Regions from separate parts of the Pseudoalteromonas sp. SG43-7 genome, predicted to be linked through region 2. Evidence: predicted binding sites of a transcription regulator. Region 2 holds the regulator's gene; each other region holds the start of a gene.
What was found. Region 2 encodes sigma-54, which starts transcription at its own class of promoters, with help from an activator protein. Its sites were predicted from a motif close to GTTGGCACGNNNNTNGNNT; they were not measured.
Positions count from the first base shown of each region.

Region 1: the regulator sigma-54 is predicted to act here: its motif matches at 1,746-1,764, upstream of H5200_RS03425 (YggN family protein).
Region 3: the regulator sigma-54 is predicted to act here: its motif matches at 1,834-1,852, upstream of H5200_RS00965 (hemerythrin domain-containing protein).
Region 4: the regulator sigma-54 is predicted to act here: its motif matches at 1,607-1,625, upstream of dps (DNA starvation/stationary phase protection protein Dps).

Region 1 covers NZ_JACJEY010000005.1:74,827-79,035, reverse strand. Annotated here, with positions in the region: gene H5200_RS03440 (LysR family transcriptional regulator) at 1-590, shown strand, start outside; gene H5200_RS03435 (glutathione peroxidase) at 686-1,177, shown strand; gene H5200_RS03430 (PA3496 family putative envelope integrity protein) at 1,227-1,415, opposite strand; gene H5200_RS03425 (YggN family protein) at 1,823-2,620, shown strand; gene H5200_RS03420 (PLP-dependent aminotransferase family protein) at 2,704-4,146, opposite strand.
Region 2 covers NZ_JACJEY010000058.1:9,059-13,267, forward strand. Annotated here, with positions in the region: gene rapZ (RNase adapter RapZ) at 1-51, opposite strand, end outside; gene ptsN (PTS IIA-like nitrogen regulatory protein PtsN) at 72-524, opposite strand; gene hpf (ribosome hibernation promoting factor) at 529-816, opposite strand; gene H5200_RS19435 (RNA polymerase factor sigma-54) at 845-2,341, opposite strand; gene lptB (LPS export ABC transporter ATP-binding protein) at 2,408-3,133, opposite strand; gene lptA (lipopolysaccharide transport periplasmic protein LptA) at 3,130-3,663, opposite strand; gene lptC (LPS export ABC transporter periplasmic protein LptC) at 3,653-4,207, opposite strand; gene kdsC (3-deoxy-manno-octulosonate-8-phosphatase KdsC) at 4,204-4,209, opposite strand, start outside.
Region 3 covers NZ_JACJEY010000002.1:15,161-19,369, reverse strand. Annotated here, with positions in the region: gene H5200_RS00970 (TonB-dependent receptor domain-containing protein) at 1-1,063, opposite strand, end outside; gene H5200_RS00965 (hemerythrin domain-containing protein) at 1,371-1,796, opposite strand; gene H5200_RS00960 (S9 family peptidase) at 2,029-4,077, opposite strand.
Region 4 covers NZ_JACJEY010000006.1:29,004-33,212, reverse strand. Annotated here, with positions in the region: gene H5200_RS03905 (HPP family protein) at 1-316, shown strand, start outside; gene corA (magnesium/cobalt transporter CorA) at 401-1,357, opposite strand; gene dps (DNA starvation/stationary phase protection protein Dps) at 1,696-2,220, shown strand; gene H5200_RS03890 (methyl-accepting chemotaxis protein) at 2,343-4,010, opposite strand.

The DNA.
Region 1 (4,209 bases), on a different contig from region 2:
CTGGTGCTGGTGAATTTGTTGCATGTCATGTAGCACCTAAAATTGTTGAGTTTGTAAAACGCTACCCTGAGGTTGAAGTAGATATGGACTTCAACAATCGTAATGTCGACTTAGTTGAAGAAGGTTTTGATTTAGCGATCCGTTTTGGCCGCATGCAAGACTCTAACTTAATTGCACGACCACTTAGCCCGCGAATCATGACTCTCGTTGCCAGTCCAGAATATTTAGCACATCACCCAACCCCAACTACGCCTCAACAATTAACCGCTCATAATTGCTTAATTGCCATGGGGAAACGTTGGCGATTTAATTTTGCCGGCGATATTAAAGAGGTAAAAGTTGCCGGCAACTGGCGCAGTAACCATCCGCGCGCACTATTATCTGCGACATTAGCAGGCTTAGGCATTGCCCATTTAGCCACTGATATTGTTGATAAGTATATTGAAAACGGGCAACTAATTACCTTACTTGATGAGTTTCAGGTAACAGACAATGCCTCTTGGTTAGTGTATCCACGTAAAGATTTAATGCCGTACAGAGTGCGATTATTGATTGAACATTTACTCACAAGCTTTAATCATGCAAGTTAAAATAAAATGGTCTATGCAATATGATGATAATTTAAGCTGTATGTCTGTCACAACTCAGGATAGAATTTAACAAACAACAATAACAAGAGAGCAACATGAACGACTTCTATCAACTTTCAGCCAGCAATCTGCAAGGCCAAAGCATTGATTTTTCAGATTTCGCAGGCAAAGTTGTGTTAATTGTCAACACTGCTAGTAAATGTGGCTTCACTCCACAGTACGAAGGTTTACAACAATTACATGCAAAATACGCTGATCAAGGGTTAGTAATTATTGGTTTTCCGTGCAATCAATTCGGCAAACAAGAGCCTGGCGGCGCAAAAGAAATAGCGCAAGGTTGTTTAATTAACTACGGTGTTGATTTTGTGATGATGAGCAAAATTGATGTTAATGGCGAAAACGCCCACCCCGTATTCAGGCATTTAAAATCAGCCTTACCTGGATTTTTAACCCGCAAAATAAAATGGAATTTCACTAAGTTTTTAGTTGGCCGCGACGGCGAGGCAATTAAACGCTTTGCACCATTTACCAAACCGCAACAAATCGAAGGTGCTATTATCAAAGCCCTTAAAAGCAGTAATATCTAAACTCTAAAAGCAATAAAGAGGCAAATTGCCTCTTTATTTAAATTATCTCTTAGTCGTTTAAATACTCATCTAAGTCATCATCGCCCAAGTTTTTACGCAAGCGTTTTTGCTCAAGGTAGTCTTCCAACTTTTTCTTAACCTTTTGCTTATTCTTGTCGTGTTGATTACGCCCGACCATTTCGTACTCGTCTTCAACAAAATCGTCATCTAGCGCATCGTAACTAAATGTCTTACCCACAACCCACTCCATAAAGTGTTTGAGACCAATTAAGGATTTTTTATCACTATCATTGGTAAATTAAAAATGTTCAGCACTATTTCACCGTATGAAAAAGCACCAAAATAAAGCCATAACGCAATTCTAAAATAGTGTTATGTCGATATTGTGAATAAATAGCGCTAAATTTGAGTTCTGGAAAGTGAGAGTTTTTTATCGAAACGATAAGTATCTTTTATGTATTAATGTAAATTAGTCAAAATGACTAAAAAATGGCTTTTTTATAACATTTAAATGTAATTAAAAAAGGGAAAAAAACAATTAACTCATTGTTTTTAAATGCCAATAATTATTGGCATTAAACTTGATAAGTATTAAATACGTTAAATGCGTACTGGTCATAATCAACAAATTAGCAGGAAATAAAAATGAAAAAATTACTATTAATAAGTTCTTTATTCATTGCCACAGGGGCAATGGCACACAATGATAATGAGACGAATATTTCTTTTAGCGGCGACACATGTGACGTTGAATTTAAAAATGATGTGCGTATTAAGCCAAATGAATTAGAAATTTTTACAGCTGATAACCACACTATGACTTTTATAAATAGTGGCGAGTTAATGATTGATGGCCAAACTTTGGCACTCAACAGTCAACAACACCAAGCGATCAGTAATTATTCAGACAGTCTGCGTAGCCAATTACCAGAAGTCGCGAACATTGCTCTTGAAGGCGTTAAAATTGCCGGGGTCGCCATTGAAGAAGTCGCCAATGCATTTAATATCGATGGCCTAGATAGCATTAATGAATTAATGGCTGATATTCAGGTAGAAGTACAAAACACCTTTTACCAACAAGGCGCTTTTGTAATGGGCCAACAAAGCTTTAGCCAATTTGGCGAAAACTTTGAAAGCCAATTTGATGAGCAAATAGAAAGCGCTGTACAAGCTGCGATGATGCAATCGATGGGTAGTATTTTAATGGCTGTAGGTTCAGAACTAATGGGCTCTGGTGGCGATATGCAAGCCTTTGAACAACGCATGGAAAATATGGGAGCTGAAATTGAAGCCAAAGTTGAGCAACAAGCTAACCAACTTGAAAAACGCGCTGATGCACTGTGCGGTAATTTTTCAACCATTGCTGATCAAGAGCAACAATTAGTTAAACTAGTTCCAGAATTGAAAGACTACCAATTATTTAGTTATAAACAAAATAACTAACTTGAACTCAGGTTCTAAACGCTAAAAGTTTGATATCCCTTTAGCAGCACTCTTTTTTAAAGGTGCTGCTTTTTTATGCCATGCTATTTCTTCGCTAAATGCACTAACTCACCTAGCTTTATAATAGCTTGTTCAATTTTTTCACCCCATGGCAAACCATAACTTAATCGAATACAACTGCGATATTTATTAGTGGCTGAAAAAATATAGCCCGGAGTAATGCTAATGCCACTTTCTAATGCCAGTTGAAATAGTTTTACACTATCGTAAGCCGCACCTAAATCAATCCAGACCACACATCCGCCTTGCGGATCGCTGATCCTAGCGGTACTCGGAAAGGCCTGATGTAAACACCAGATCATTCGTTCTTTATTAGAACGTAGACGCTGTCGCAGTAGTTTTATATTACGATCATAATCACCACTGACTATAAATTCATATAACGTCCATTGATTGATCAGTGAAGTAGAACAACTCAATGCACGCTTATAGCGACGCGCTTTGGCAGCAAACTTTCCGGCAATCAACCAGCCAACACGATAACTCGGCGCCGCAGTTTTAGAAAACGATGCACAGGTTAATACCAACCCTTTTGTTGAGTAAGCCTGAGCGGGTGTACCACGCTGCGGGGTAAAATGTAAATCACCATACACATCATCTTCAATTAGCACCACATCTTGAGATTCCAATAACTCTACTAATTGTTTACGCTTATGATCAGGCATAAAACTACCCACAGGATTATTGATCGAAGTAGAGAACACACAGGCTTTAATATCGTGATCATGTAAAGCCTGGCTCAGATCATCAAGCCAGATCCCATCATCAGGACACAGCGGGATCTCGAGCGCCTTGAGGCCCAGGCTTTCGATCAATTCAATGATACCAAAATAACAAGGTGACTCGATCGCCACCACATCACCTACTTTAGTGACACATTTTAGCGCGATCGCCAGTGCTTCTTGAGCACCGTTGGTGATCACAAGTTCTTGCGAGTCAACACCAATGCCAAAATCTAAATAACGATGGATTAACTGCTTTTTCAATGGTGCAAAACCATCCATCGCACCATAATTTATGGCGCGACTGCCGGCAATCGACATAACCCGGCGCATCGTACGACTTAGCATTTTATCAGTTGGAGCGGCAGCAACAGGATTAGCAATGCCAAACGGTACGACATCGGCTTGATGAATTGCATCATACACTTGCTCAATTAATACCTGCATGTTGACCGAAACTGGCTCACGATTGAGTTTAACCCGCTTTGGCCGCGCTAACTGGGTATGTGCCGTTTTTAAAAAATAGCCTGACTTTTCTCGTGCTTCAACCAAACCTTGTGCCTCAAGTGATTGGTAAGCCAATTTCACCGTCGGAATACTGACATTCAGCTTAGTGGCCATTTTACGTAATGAGGGGAGTTTTTCGCCTGGTAATAGTGTCCCCTGCTCACTCAGCTCACGCACCAGCTGCATTACTTGCTGATATAAAAAGTCATGGTTGGTTTTGCTGATCACCAGCGACATAGTAGACACCTTAAAGCCGTACAATCTGTATAGGTTGCATTTATAGTTTTCTGTGTATGTTAA
Region 2 (4,209 bases):
AGCAACAGATTTACCTGAGCCAGAACGCCCACTGATGATGATTAACTCCATGTAAATTCTCCTTCATTTGGCTACGATTGCGCAGCAATTACGTGATACAAATCTTGGTCTGTTTTTGCGCTACGTAGTTGTTTACAAAAATCTTTGTCGTTGAGTTTATCAGCAATTGTGGCTAACGTCTTCAAATGAAGTTGGCTATCACCATCTGGCACGATGAGAGCTACAAATATATCAACTGGGCGATTATCTATCGCATCAAAATCAATCGGTGATTCACTCACTATAATTATTGCTAGCGGGTTTTCAACACCACTCATACGGCCATGAGGAATAGCAATACCACGACCAATACCCGTACTACCTAGTTTTTCTCTCGACAGTAGTGCGTTGAGGATTTCTTGTTGTGATAGCTGAGGAAGTTGTTCATGAGCCAATTGGCTGATAAATTCAATGATCCGTTTTTTGCTATTAAAAAGGACCGCAGCTTTACTGCAGTCCTGGCAAATAAGTGAGCTTAATTTCATAGTGTTAGTGTCGAGCGTGCTTCTCTTTGTGTTTAATTACCTGACGGTCAAGTTTGTCGATTAGTCCGTCAATGGCTGCATACATGTCTTGGTGCTCAGTTGAGGCAAATAATTCAGCGCCACTGACATGTAATGTGGCTTCTGCTTTTTGGCTTAGCTTTTCTACATCAAGAATGACATGGACATTATTGATATGATCAAAATGCCTTTCAAGCTTGGCAAACTTATTGTTTACATAGTCTCTTAATGAATCAGTAATTTCTACATGACGACCAGTTAAATTTAGTTGCATAAGCATTTTCCTCTTGTGATTTTACGCCTTAAATCAAACTTTTACGTTGATTTGACGGTGGAATAGCCAGCGACTCGCGGTATTTTGCAATAGTCCGTCTAGCTACTTTGATACCTTGCTCTGCCAATATATCTGCAATCTTACTATCACTCAATGGTTTCGCTGAGTTTTCTGCACTGATCAATTTTCTGATCAATGCTCGAATGGCTGTCGATGAGCATTCGCCGCCGTTCTCAGTACTTACATGGCTCGAGAAAAAATATTTTAACTCAAATATACCACGAGGGGTATGCATGTATTTTTGGGTGGTTACACGAGAAATTGTTGATTCGTGCATCTCAACCATTTCGGCAACGTCGTTTAGTACCATAGGGCGCATGGCCTCAGGGCCATGCTCAAAGAATCCTTGCTGCTGTTTAACAATGCAGTTGGTTACTTTGAGTAACGTCTCGTTACGACTTTCTAGGCTTTTAATAAACCATTTAGCTTCTTGCAAATGCGAGCGTATAAATTGGCTGTCAGTGCTTGATTTTACAGAGCGTGACATCGCCGCATATTGGCTGTTCACTCTAATTTTTGGCATGCTGTCTGGATTGAGTTCAACCACCCAGCGACCTTTAATTTTTTTCACCGAAACGTCAGGAATAACATACTCTGATTCTTCGCGTACTATGGTATCCGCAGGCTTTGGGTTAAGGCTGTGGATCAGTGTCATTACTTCTTTTAGTTCATCTTCTTTAAGCTTAGTCTTTTTCATCAAAGTGCGATAGTCACGACTAGCTAATAAATCGATATGATCAGTTAAAATCATTTTTGTCTCGCTAATCCAAGGAGTTGCAGGATCAAATTGATTTAATTGAATACATAAACATTCTTGTAGGCTGCGCGCAGCAATACCAACAGGGTCAAACAACTGAATGCGTTTTAACACTGCTTGCACTTCGTCGAGTTCGATTTCTTCTTCGTTATTACCTTGATTTAAGCTTTCTGCGATGTCTTCGCAGCTCAAGGTTAAAATACCTGAATCGTCAACGGCTTCAACAATCGCAATGGCAATGGCTTCATCGGTTGGACTAAAAGGTGTGAGTTGTAATTGCCACATTAGATATTCGTGCAAGGTTTCAGTTGAGGCACCTTGATAAATTGACTCATCTTCAGGCATTGGCCCAGATGACGTATTTGGCGCAGCACTCATGTATTCGTCCCAGGTGACGTCCATAGCCATTTCGTCACTTAAGGTCTCTTTACTTAATGCTTCGCTACTTTCTTGTTCATATTCGCTTGGCTTGTCGTCTGCTGATGCGCTAACGGTTAAGTCATCGTTATCTTGTTTTTGTTCGTTTTTACCAGCCGTGTCGTCTGAATATTCATGTTCTTCTAGCTCTAACAATGGATTGCTGTCGAGCGCTTCTTGAATTTCTTGCTGGAGATCCAATGTACTGAGTTGCAATAAGCGAATTGCTTGTTGCAGCTGTGGTGTCATTGTAAGTTGCTGGCCCATGCGCAGCTGGAGTGATTGCCTCATGTATCTCTAACAATCCTTTTATTGTTATCATCGTTAAGTCTAGCAGATACTTAGCCGAGCGTGGCTTTATAGCCTAAATTGCTCGCCCAGGTAAACATCGCGGACTGTTTGGTCGGCGAGTACATGCTCAGGGGTACCTGATGCAATTAACTCCCCATGAGAAACTATGTAGGCTTTTTCACAAACATCAAGGGTTTCTCGTACATTGTGGTCGGTAATAAGCACGCCAATACCACGGTTTTTAAGGTGTTCAATAATCTTCTTTATATCTAACACTGAAATAGGATCAACGCCAGCAAAAGGCTCATCAAGTAAGATAAATTTTGGGTTTGCGGCTAAAGCGCGTGCAATTTCAACTCGACGACGTTCACCGCCAGATAATGCCATACCTTGGCTGTCGCGGATATGTTGAATGCTAAACTCATCAAGTAAGCTGTCGAGCGCTTCTTCTCTGGCTTGTTTATTCAGCTCTTTACGAGTTTCTAAAATAGCCATCAGGTTTTGATAAACAGTTAATTTACGGAAGATGGATGATTCTTGTGGCAGGTAGCCAATCCCTAACCGTGCGCGACTGTGCATTGGCAGTAAGGTGATGTCATTATCATCAATACTGATTTTACCTTTGTCGCTTGGAACTAAACCCACAATCATATAAAAGGTGGTGGTTTTACCAGCGCCATTAGGACCCAATAAGCCAACAATGCTGCCTGCGCTAACTTCTAAACCCACGCTTTTTACAACTTGGCGACCTTTATAGCTTTTTGCTAGAAATTCAGCTTTTAATGTACTCATGGCTGCCCTTTAGATTTGTCTTTTTTACTGTCTACTGGTACCAAAATGGTGTGCACACGATCGCTTGAGCTTGCGCCTTTTTCAGCACTGATCAGTTGCTGGTCCATATCATAGGTAATGCTTTTGGCATTGATTTTTTGACCTGCCTGAGTGACTTGTGCATTGCCAACCAAGGTTAAATAGCGCTTAGCGACATCGTAACGGACTTCATCAGCACTGGCACTCATTACTGTGCCATCAGTTTGTTTTTCTTCAAAGTAAGCCGGACTGCCAGTTGCGACAAGTAGTTGTTTGTTATCGCCTAAATCTTCGCGCTTATGGACTTCAAGTCGATCCGCTTTGATACGGCGGTTACCATGAATGATTTCAACATTTTTTTCAAAAATACCGATATTGTCTTTCAGTTGGGCAAGCTGCGTGTCAGCACTGATAGAGACTTGATCTGCAGGTGGTGTCGTATTTTCAGCAAAGCTTGCAAAAGCAATGAATAAGCTTGGTATAACAAGCAAGTGAGCAAATTTATTGGTCATAATATATGGTTCGCGTATGGTTAATTAGTTCTACCACTTCGGCTTTTAAGTCGGCATGGAGACCGCGCCCAGTGATTTTTAAATTTGGTCCGATTAATTCAACTGGTTGTTCTGAACTCATGGTTTGTAGTTCAATATCAACCTGAATATTATCTGCGTTTATATGTTCAATCATGGCATTATTGGTCAGGTTTTTAGCAACCACATTACCTTCTAAAATTAATTGATGATTTTCATATAAGGTGGCTTCATCGGCATTAATTTGCCACGTCTGCTGTTGATTATAGAGTGTAAAAATAGGTTGTTCAAAGTAAGTGAACCCTAACTGTTGGTAGAGTTCCATTTTTGCAGCTGTTACTTTGTGGCTAATTTTACCTTGTTCATCAAATGCGGTTTGTTTTAATGCCACCGCAGTATAATCAGGTTTTGCTATTATATCTTCTTGGTGTTGTTTTATGGCGGTACTTTGATAAAAATACGGATACCACAGCCATACCATGCAGCCGACAAATAATACGCATAATATTAAACGCGCACTATTCATGA
Region 3 (4,209 bases), on a different contig from region 2:
CTTGTACATTAAGAGGTAATGAGCGACCAAAGTTTTCACTGCTGCTTTGGGTAATGCTGCTGGTAAGCGTACCAACATCGTATCGACCAACATGTGCAAATACAAATTGCTCACGTTCAACACGTTGATATGGAGTATAACCAACGCGTGGCTGTACAATGCCTTTGCTAACACGCCATAAACTGACTGGGCTATCTAACGTACCCGTTTGACCTTCGGTGTTATCGTAACGCTGTTTGGCTATGTCGTACTCAAAGGTAATTTCATTCTGATTATTGATCAGGTAGTTTATTGTTGCGCCGGCATTCCAGTTACGTGCTGCAACGATTTTTTTATCGCCAAAGCTACCATCATCAACCCACATGCTGCCATCTGGAAGTGGTAAACTTTCGCTGTAAGTTGGCTCACTTTCTTGACGGTCATAAAAACTACCACGGATCCCGTAAGTTAATCCCTCAACGCCGCTTGGGCCGGTCAAATATATATCGACTTTATTATCGTTACCGTATTGATCGTCTTGTTGGATATTACTGCTTACCGTGACGCTACCATGGGTGCTATCAAGATTTTTACGAGTGATAATATTGATTACACCACCGATTGCATCAGCGCCATATAAAGTGGACATTGGGCCACGAACGACTTCAATTCGCTCGATAGCCTCAAGTGGCGGCATATACATAAATTGGCTGTTACCAAAGTTGTTTGGGCCTATATTACCTACATCACTTTGACGGCGGCCATCAATAAGCACTAGAGTATAGCTTGCGGGTAAACCACGCATGGTAATACTAATATTACCGTTTTTATCTTGTCCGGCACCAACATCGATACCTTCGATATCACGAAGCGCATCAGCAAGGCTAGTAAATGGCTTATTTTGTAGATCTTCGCGAGAGACAACCGAGACACTTGCAGGTGCATCTATTAATTTTTGCTCATAACCAGAAGCGGTGACAACCATCACTTCCATATTTTCAGCTGTGTCATCATCAGCAATAAGTGTTGTTGATGTTAATAATGCACTGATCAGTGAGGCCAGATAAAGCGGGCGGGATTTCATTGTACTTCCTTCATGACAAGAATAAAGATTATTAATCTAATAAGCAACCAAGGTAGGTATGATAACAATTATCAGTTGTATGTTCAATTGCGAAATATTTACATTCAATGAATGATTTTCATATTAAATAAAGGTGGGGATGGAGCATGAGCATTAAAAAACCCAGCGTTTGATGCCGGGCTTAGTTAATTTAAGAGTGTTTGCTTAGCCAAGTATTGACCGTGTTAGAGGTGCCTAATAAATGCAAATGGTATAGAGTTGTTGCTATTTAGAGAGCTTTATAAATTAAAGCGGGCACATATAGCAGTTAACTCATCGCATCATTATACTTTTCGGCTAGACTTTCTTTTTGACTTTCGGTTAGCGCTTTACCGGCTAGTTGAAATACTTCATGCTCTTCTTCAGCCAGATGATGATGTACAAGATGATGTAATTTTTTAGCGGTCACAAGCCACACTGGTGAGCTCATATCAGTTTCTTCAAGTTGCTCAATCAATTCATCAAGTTCATGATGCTCTGCAATACTATGACGGGCTTTTTCATGGGTTAAATCATCAAACATCAAAGGATTATAGAAATAACGCTCTTCAAATTTAGCATGTTCTATTAACTCATGTTTTAAATTATCCATAAGAGACTGTCTATTCGGTGACTCCCCCTGGGTTTTTATCAGCGCATCGACAAGCGAACGTTGTTTGTCGTGATCATTACGAAGTGCTTCAAAAATATTCATGGGTTTTCCTTGCTTTACTCATTAATTACAATGAATATTGCAAGACAGAAGCCAACTTTTAAGTTGTTGTAATATATTGATTTAATTTTTTATATTTGAGCTTGTTAAGGTGTTTTCTTGTAAAAATTACCGAGTTAGGTCTTTATATTACATCCATATTCATTGTTATTTAAAAGCAAAAAGGCCAACACGAATGTTGGCCTAAAAGCGTATTTAACACAAAATAATAGGATTATTTATTGGCGTCTTTTACCGCTTTTAACTTGCCTGCATGGTCAATCTCGAATGCTGGCATGTCTTTTTTGCCGTCAATTAAATAGTTATCCATCCAACGCATTAAACGTAAACTGTAATCATATTGCGCGGCTACTTTACGGTTACCATGACCTTCGCCAGGATAGTATACAAGGCGTACATCTTTGCCTTGTACTTTCATATAACGGTACAGTTCCATTGATTGTGCAGGGTGTACGCGAGGATCATCTTTACCATGCATGATCAGTAATGGTGTTTTAGACTGGCCTGCCCAGTAAATAGGGCTGCGCTCTAAATACCACTGCCATTTATCCCATGGGTATGAACGTGCATGCACAAGATTCATTTCGTTAGAAATATCAGTAGTTCCAAATTTAGATAGTTGGTTGGTAACACCTACAAACATCACGCTCGCAGCAAAGTGTTCAGTCAATTTTGTTGCGGCCCATGCTGATGCATAACCACCATAAGAGCCACCCGTAATACCAACACGTTTAGTATCAACTAAGCCCATTTCAACAAGATGCTGTTTAAAGTCAATTAAATCGTCAAACTCTTTACCTGCATAGTCGTTTTGACCAAGCTTTGAATAATCAACGCCTTTACCTGTAGAGCCACGGTAATTTGGGTAAAATACTGCATAACCACGTGCTGCTCCCATTTGACCTGGACGCGAGTAGTTTGTTACCCAACCGTCTTTGTCATGGCTTTCAGGGCCACCGTGCACTGACATGACCAATGGATAGCGCGTGCCTTTTTCATAATCTAATGGGTAGACTAATACGCCATCAATCTCAACACCGTCGCGAGCCTTAAGTGAAATAGTTTCTTGCTTAGCAAAACGTTTGTCATTCAACCAGTTGTTTGAATCCGTTAAACGTTGTGCTTTAGAACCACGAATAATGAATACTTCATTTGGGTGCTTTGCAGTGTTTGCACGTAGCGCTAAGGTTTTATCTGAATCAGAAATACTCAGATTTGATGCAATAAATTGGCCTTCATTAATAATTTTTTTGTATTTATTAGAGCCGGTTTTAATGCTTGCGACAAAACTTTGCGTACCTACATTGGCAATAAAATTAAGCGTGTTGCGTTTATGTGACCATTCAAAATCAACGATATGACCCATGAAATTAGGTAACCAATCACTTACTTCACCTGTTTTTGTGTCAGCTAAAAATAAACGACCAGCGGCTGGATCATGCTTATCTTCGGCACCTAGAATTGCGATGTAACGACCATCATGAGACAGTTCAGCACCGTCTAATTTACCTTCAGTAGCAAACGACATCGTCACTTGATTAGTCGCAATATCAAATAAGTGCCATTGTGATTTAGTGTATTTGTCGTCAATTAGCGCTGTAGGCTGGGTTTTTACTAATAACTTATCGCCTTTTGCGGCCCAGTTTACATCACTTACATAGTTTGCAACGTTAAGCGCTGTTGGTGTAAGAGGTTTATCTGTTTTGGCTAAATCGACAATAAATAGTTGTTTATCTCTTAAGCCTAGCTCGTACACCTCAGCCATAAAGCCTAATTTTTTCAGCTCTTTTTCAGATTTATCAGCCGCTGGCATAGCTAAAATAGCGAGTGGTTTGTTATTCGGGCTTAACTGATAGCTAGAAATTGATGTGTCTTTAAGCGATAGTACTTTTTGCGCTTGACCACCATCCACTGGAATTTGATATAACGCGGTAAACTTGTCGTCTTTAAGTTTTGCTAAAAAGTAGATCGTTTTGCTATCGTTTGACCATTGAATACTCTTGATACTTACAGAGCCGGTAATGAAAGGACGCTCGACACCTTCATCATCGACGACATAGAGTTCGCTATAATTGGCACCATTCTCGTCGACGTATAATTCACGTGGCACTGAGCGGGTAAATGCAACATTGTCACCATTTGGACTAATGCTGGTTTGAATAACTGACTGAATTTTAGGGATATCTTCTACAGTAAGCGATGTGGCTGCAAATGCCAGTGAGCTTGAGAGTCCAAGAGCCAGTGCTAGGCTAGTTTTTATCATGAATTTTCCTTCGCATGTTTTAATTATCGAAGGATTATAACAAGGTGTACCTTAAATGCTAAAATATGCGATTAATACGCACAAGTAGGCGTTTAATGAAGAGATTAAAGTGATAAGGTTTAAGCGCGATAG
Region 4 (4,209 bases), on a different contig from region 2:
CCATATTCCGGTAATTGATCACAATGGCGAACTAGTGGGTATGTTGACACAAAAAATCATGATTGCCCAAGTGATGAATATTATGGCTAATTACAGCCCTAGCGCACTTGAACGAAAGGAAAAACAAACGAAAATACACACTATTATGGCAACCGATTTTGCCACTGTACTAGCAACCCAACCACTGCAAGATGTTGCTCGGTTTTTTGTTGATAACCGCCATGGTTGCATGCCTGTGATCACTGAAAAAAATAAACTCGTGGGTATACTTACCTCGTCAGACTTTGTACGCCTAGCGGCCGCTTTATTATCTTAATGCAAGGTGATAATAAGACCGCTATCCGTATAAAATGAATATAAACTCGTGTAATCGTGTATGCCAAGTAGTCCTTGGCACACACTACAGCCAGCCTTTGTGTTTAAAAAATAAATAAGGGGCAAAGCCCGATAGCAACATAATGCCAATTGCAAATGGGTAACCCCATTCCCATTGCAGCTCAGGCATTATATTAAAGTTCATCCCATATACACTGGCGACTACGGTAGGTGGTAAAAAAACCACCGAAGCAATAGAGAAGGTTTTGATAATTTGATTTTGTTCAATGTTAATAAAACCTTGTGTTGAATCCATCAAAAAGTTCACCTTATCAAACAAAAAGGTACAGTGAGACATTAGCGTATCTATATCAAGTACAATTTCTCGTAGTGATTCGCGATCCTCATTTTGTACACCTAAACGACGTATTAAAAACGAAATATTGCGCCGCGTATCCATTAAACACAAACGCACTTTCCCATTCGCATCCTCTAAACGCGCGATACGACTGACCGCTTCTTCTAGATCAGAGTCATCTTCTTCTAGTACATATGCACTGAGCTTCTCTAACTGATGATGCATATCCTCGAGCATATCAGCATGGTTTTCGACTTTTTGATCGAATAATGTAACCAATAACTGTTTTGGCGTATCACACATTACTTGACCTTTACGTGCTCTTAAGCGTAACAATCGAAAGTCAGCCAGCTCGTCATCGCGAATGGTCAGCAAACAGTTATCCTGAAGTAAACAGGCCACTGTTACCGTATTAAAACGTCCTTCATTGGGCGACATAAACAATGCGTGCACATGCAAGCCTTCATTGTCGATAAAACATCGCGATGAAGCTTCAATCTCTTGCACATCCCCTGACTCAGGAAAAGTTATATTGAGCGTTTTTGCGAGCGTATTTCGCTCATCTTCCGTTGGGTTGATTGTGTCAATCCAGTGTGCATTTCTGATTGATGCTTCAAGAGAGGTATCGGATGAAGGCTCTAACTCTCTGATCACCCCCTGCTCGATAGAAAAAAATCTCAACATGCACTTCTCCTTTAATAACAAGATGGGTTGAGTATATGTAAGTGATGATTAATCAACAATGATAATACACTTCTGTATCACAGTTATTATTGAGAGTAAGTAATTCGCTAACACGTAACAGCATCTTTTATTTTGCAGATTTTACAAAAAAGTGCATATTTTTCATGGCATTTCAAAGAAATGCTTTCATCACCCAACTTCAAAAAACATATAAATTATTAAATATCAGAAACTTAAAAAATAATTTTTATCGGCACAGCCATTGCTTTATATAAACTAACGCATGTTCATAGACTTTATTAGACGCTGTGAACATTCCTTATAAATCAGGAGGAATAATGAGTAACAATAACGAAACAAACAAAATCGCTGAATTTACTGCCCCAGGTATGAATGAAGAATCTGCAAAAAATACCATTGCTACACTTGATAACCGCATGGTCGCACTGATCGATTTACAATTGACTCTAAAACATATTCATTGGAATGTAGTTGGCCCAAATTTTATTGGCGTGCATGAAATGCTCGACCCTCAGGTTGAAGTGATCAGAGCAATGACCGACACCATCGCCGAGCGAATCGCTACGCTGGGCGGAGTTCCGGTTGGTACTCCAAAATCGATAGTTGATCGTCGTTCATGGCAAGATTACGCAATTGGTAAGGGCTTGGTAAAAGATCATTTAGTTGCGCTTGATAAAGTATACAATGGGATTAATGGCGATCACCGAAGTGCGATTGGCAAGCTATCAGAGCTCGATCCTGTATCTGAGGATATGCTAATTAGCCAACTTGCCGATTTAGAACAGTTTCAATGGTTTGTGCGTGCACACTTAGAATCGTCAACGGGCAAACTCAATAGCTAATCTAGCGGTTTTGTGTTCAGTTTAAACTGATTCATTTATATTTAAAGTCAAAGATCAGGCTATTTAAAGCCTGATCTTTATTTATTACTGCTCAACAATAATACCGCTATTTTTTGTTTATATTAGATCTTAAACTGACCTACCAAATCGCCTAAACTCTCCCCTCGACCAGCTAAGTGATGACTGACTGATGAGGTTGTTTTAATTGAACGAGTAAGCTCATTAACGATTTCTTGAATCGCAAAAACGTTACGGTTAATTTCCTCAGTTACACTACTTTGCTCTGTGGCAGCGGTAGCTATTTGTGTGCTCATATCGTTAATTGTAGTAACCGAGCTGGTTACCGCTCCTAAACTTTCAGAAATTGCGCGAGATGACTCAACTGAGCGATTACAGCTTTGCTGACTTGCCAACATTGCCTTTACCGCAGCCGTGACTAGCGTATGTAACTCATTAAGCATTTCATTAATCTCTAACGTACTCTCTTGTGTACGACTGGCTAAACTTCTCACTTCATCAGCTACAACCGCAAAACCACGGCCTTGCTCGCCAGCCCTTGCAGCTTCAATAGCCGCATTAAGGGCCAGTAAGTTAGTTTGCTCAGCAATGCCACCGATAACACTTAATACACTGTTAATTTTTTTAGATTGTTCACTTAATGAATTAACCTGTTCAGCAGCTTGATTAATCTCACTCATTAAATTTGAAACTTCTTCTAAAGAAACATCTACACATTTTTGAGCATTGGCAACATCTTGCGTGGCTGACTGGGTTGATACCGCCACTTGTGTGGTATTTTGCGCGACTTCCTGAGATGTTGCTGACATTTCGGTGATCGCCGTTGCTACCAGCTCAGTTTCATGATTATGGTTTACTAACTGATTTTCAATTAACTGTGTTTGTGTATTGATATCATTTGATGAATCTTTTACATCACGGGTTACATCTGCCACATTGGTGATAATGCTATGTAGTTTACTAACAAACACATTAAATGAATTACCCAATTGACCAATTTCATCGTTACTATGCACTTCTAAGCGCTTAGTCAGATCACCTTCGCCTTTTGCAATATCATCTAAGTTTTGCACCATATTGTGAATTGGTTTTACCATATTGTTTGCCGCAATTAAGGCAAAAAACACCGTCAACACCACCCAAAATAATGCAATTAATAACAGGGTCGTTACTTTTTCATTCATATGAGCTTGTATTGTTGCTTGGTATTTTGTTAGCTCAGCTTCAATATCATCCATATAAGCGCCCGTTCCTAGCATCCAATCTGTACCAGGAACCATCGCTGCATAGCCCATTTTTTCAACTAAACCCGTTGTATTAGGCTTTTGGAAAGCATAATAAAAAGCACCGCCACCTTGTCTTGCTTGCTCAAGCAACCCAACAATTATTTTTTTACCATTAGGATCGGTCATGGCTATTTTATTTTGCCCTTCAATTGCATCACCCAATAACGCATGGAAAATACTAACGCCTTTTGTATCATAGATAAAAAAGTAACCATCTTTACCAAAAGTGAGATCTCGCAATGCATTTTTTGCATCTTCTTTAGTCCCCTTGGCTAGTTCGTAATTAATTATTTGGCGGCCTATCTCAACCTCAGTTGCTAATAAACTTTCTTTGTCAGCAATTAATTTTGTTTTAAACGATACAAAATTTTGCTGCTGATTTTGATACTCTAAATAATATGAGCTGGCCATTAAACTAATTAACAGCAGCGTGAGCGGCAAAATAGCTAATAGCAACAGCTTATTTTTCAGACTTAGATTACTCATTTTTCCTCACGTGTAACAATGTAAAGCTCCATAGTATTGATACATCGAGAGCTTATAAAAACTGTAATTATACTGCCAATTACAATTAAGTGTTTATTTGAAATCAAAAGCTATTCAAATACCATATTCACATATATATAGATTCTGGATATAAGACAAACGTATAGTAGCCGCAAAGCTACCATAATAAATTTTTACT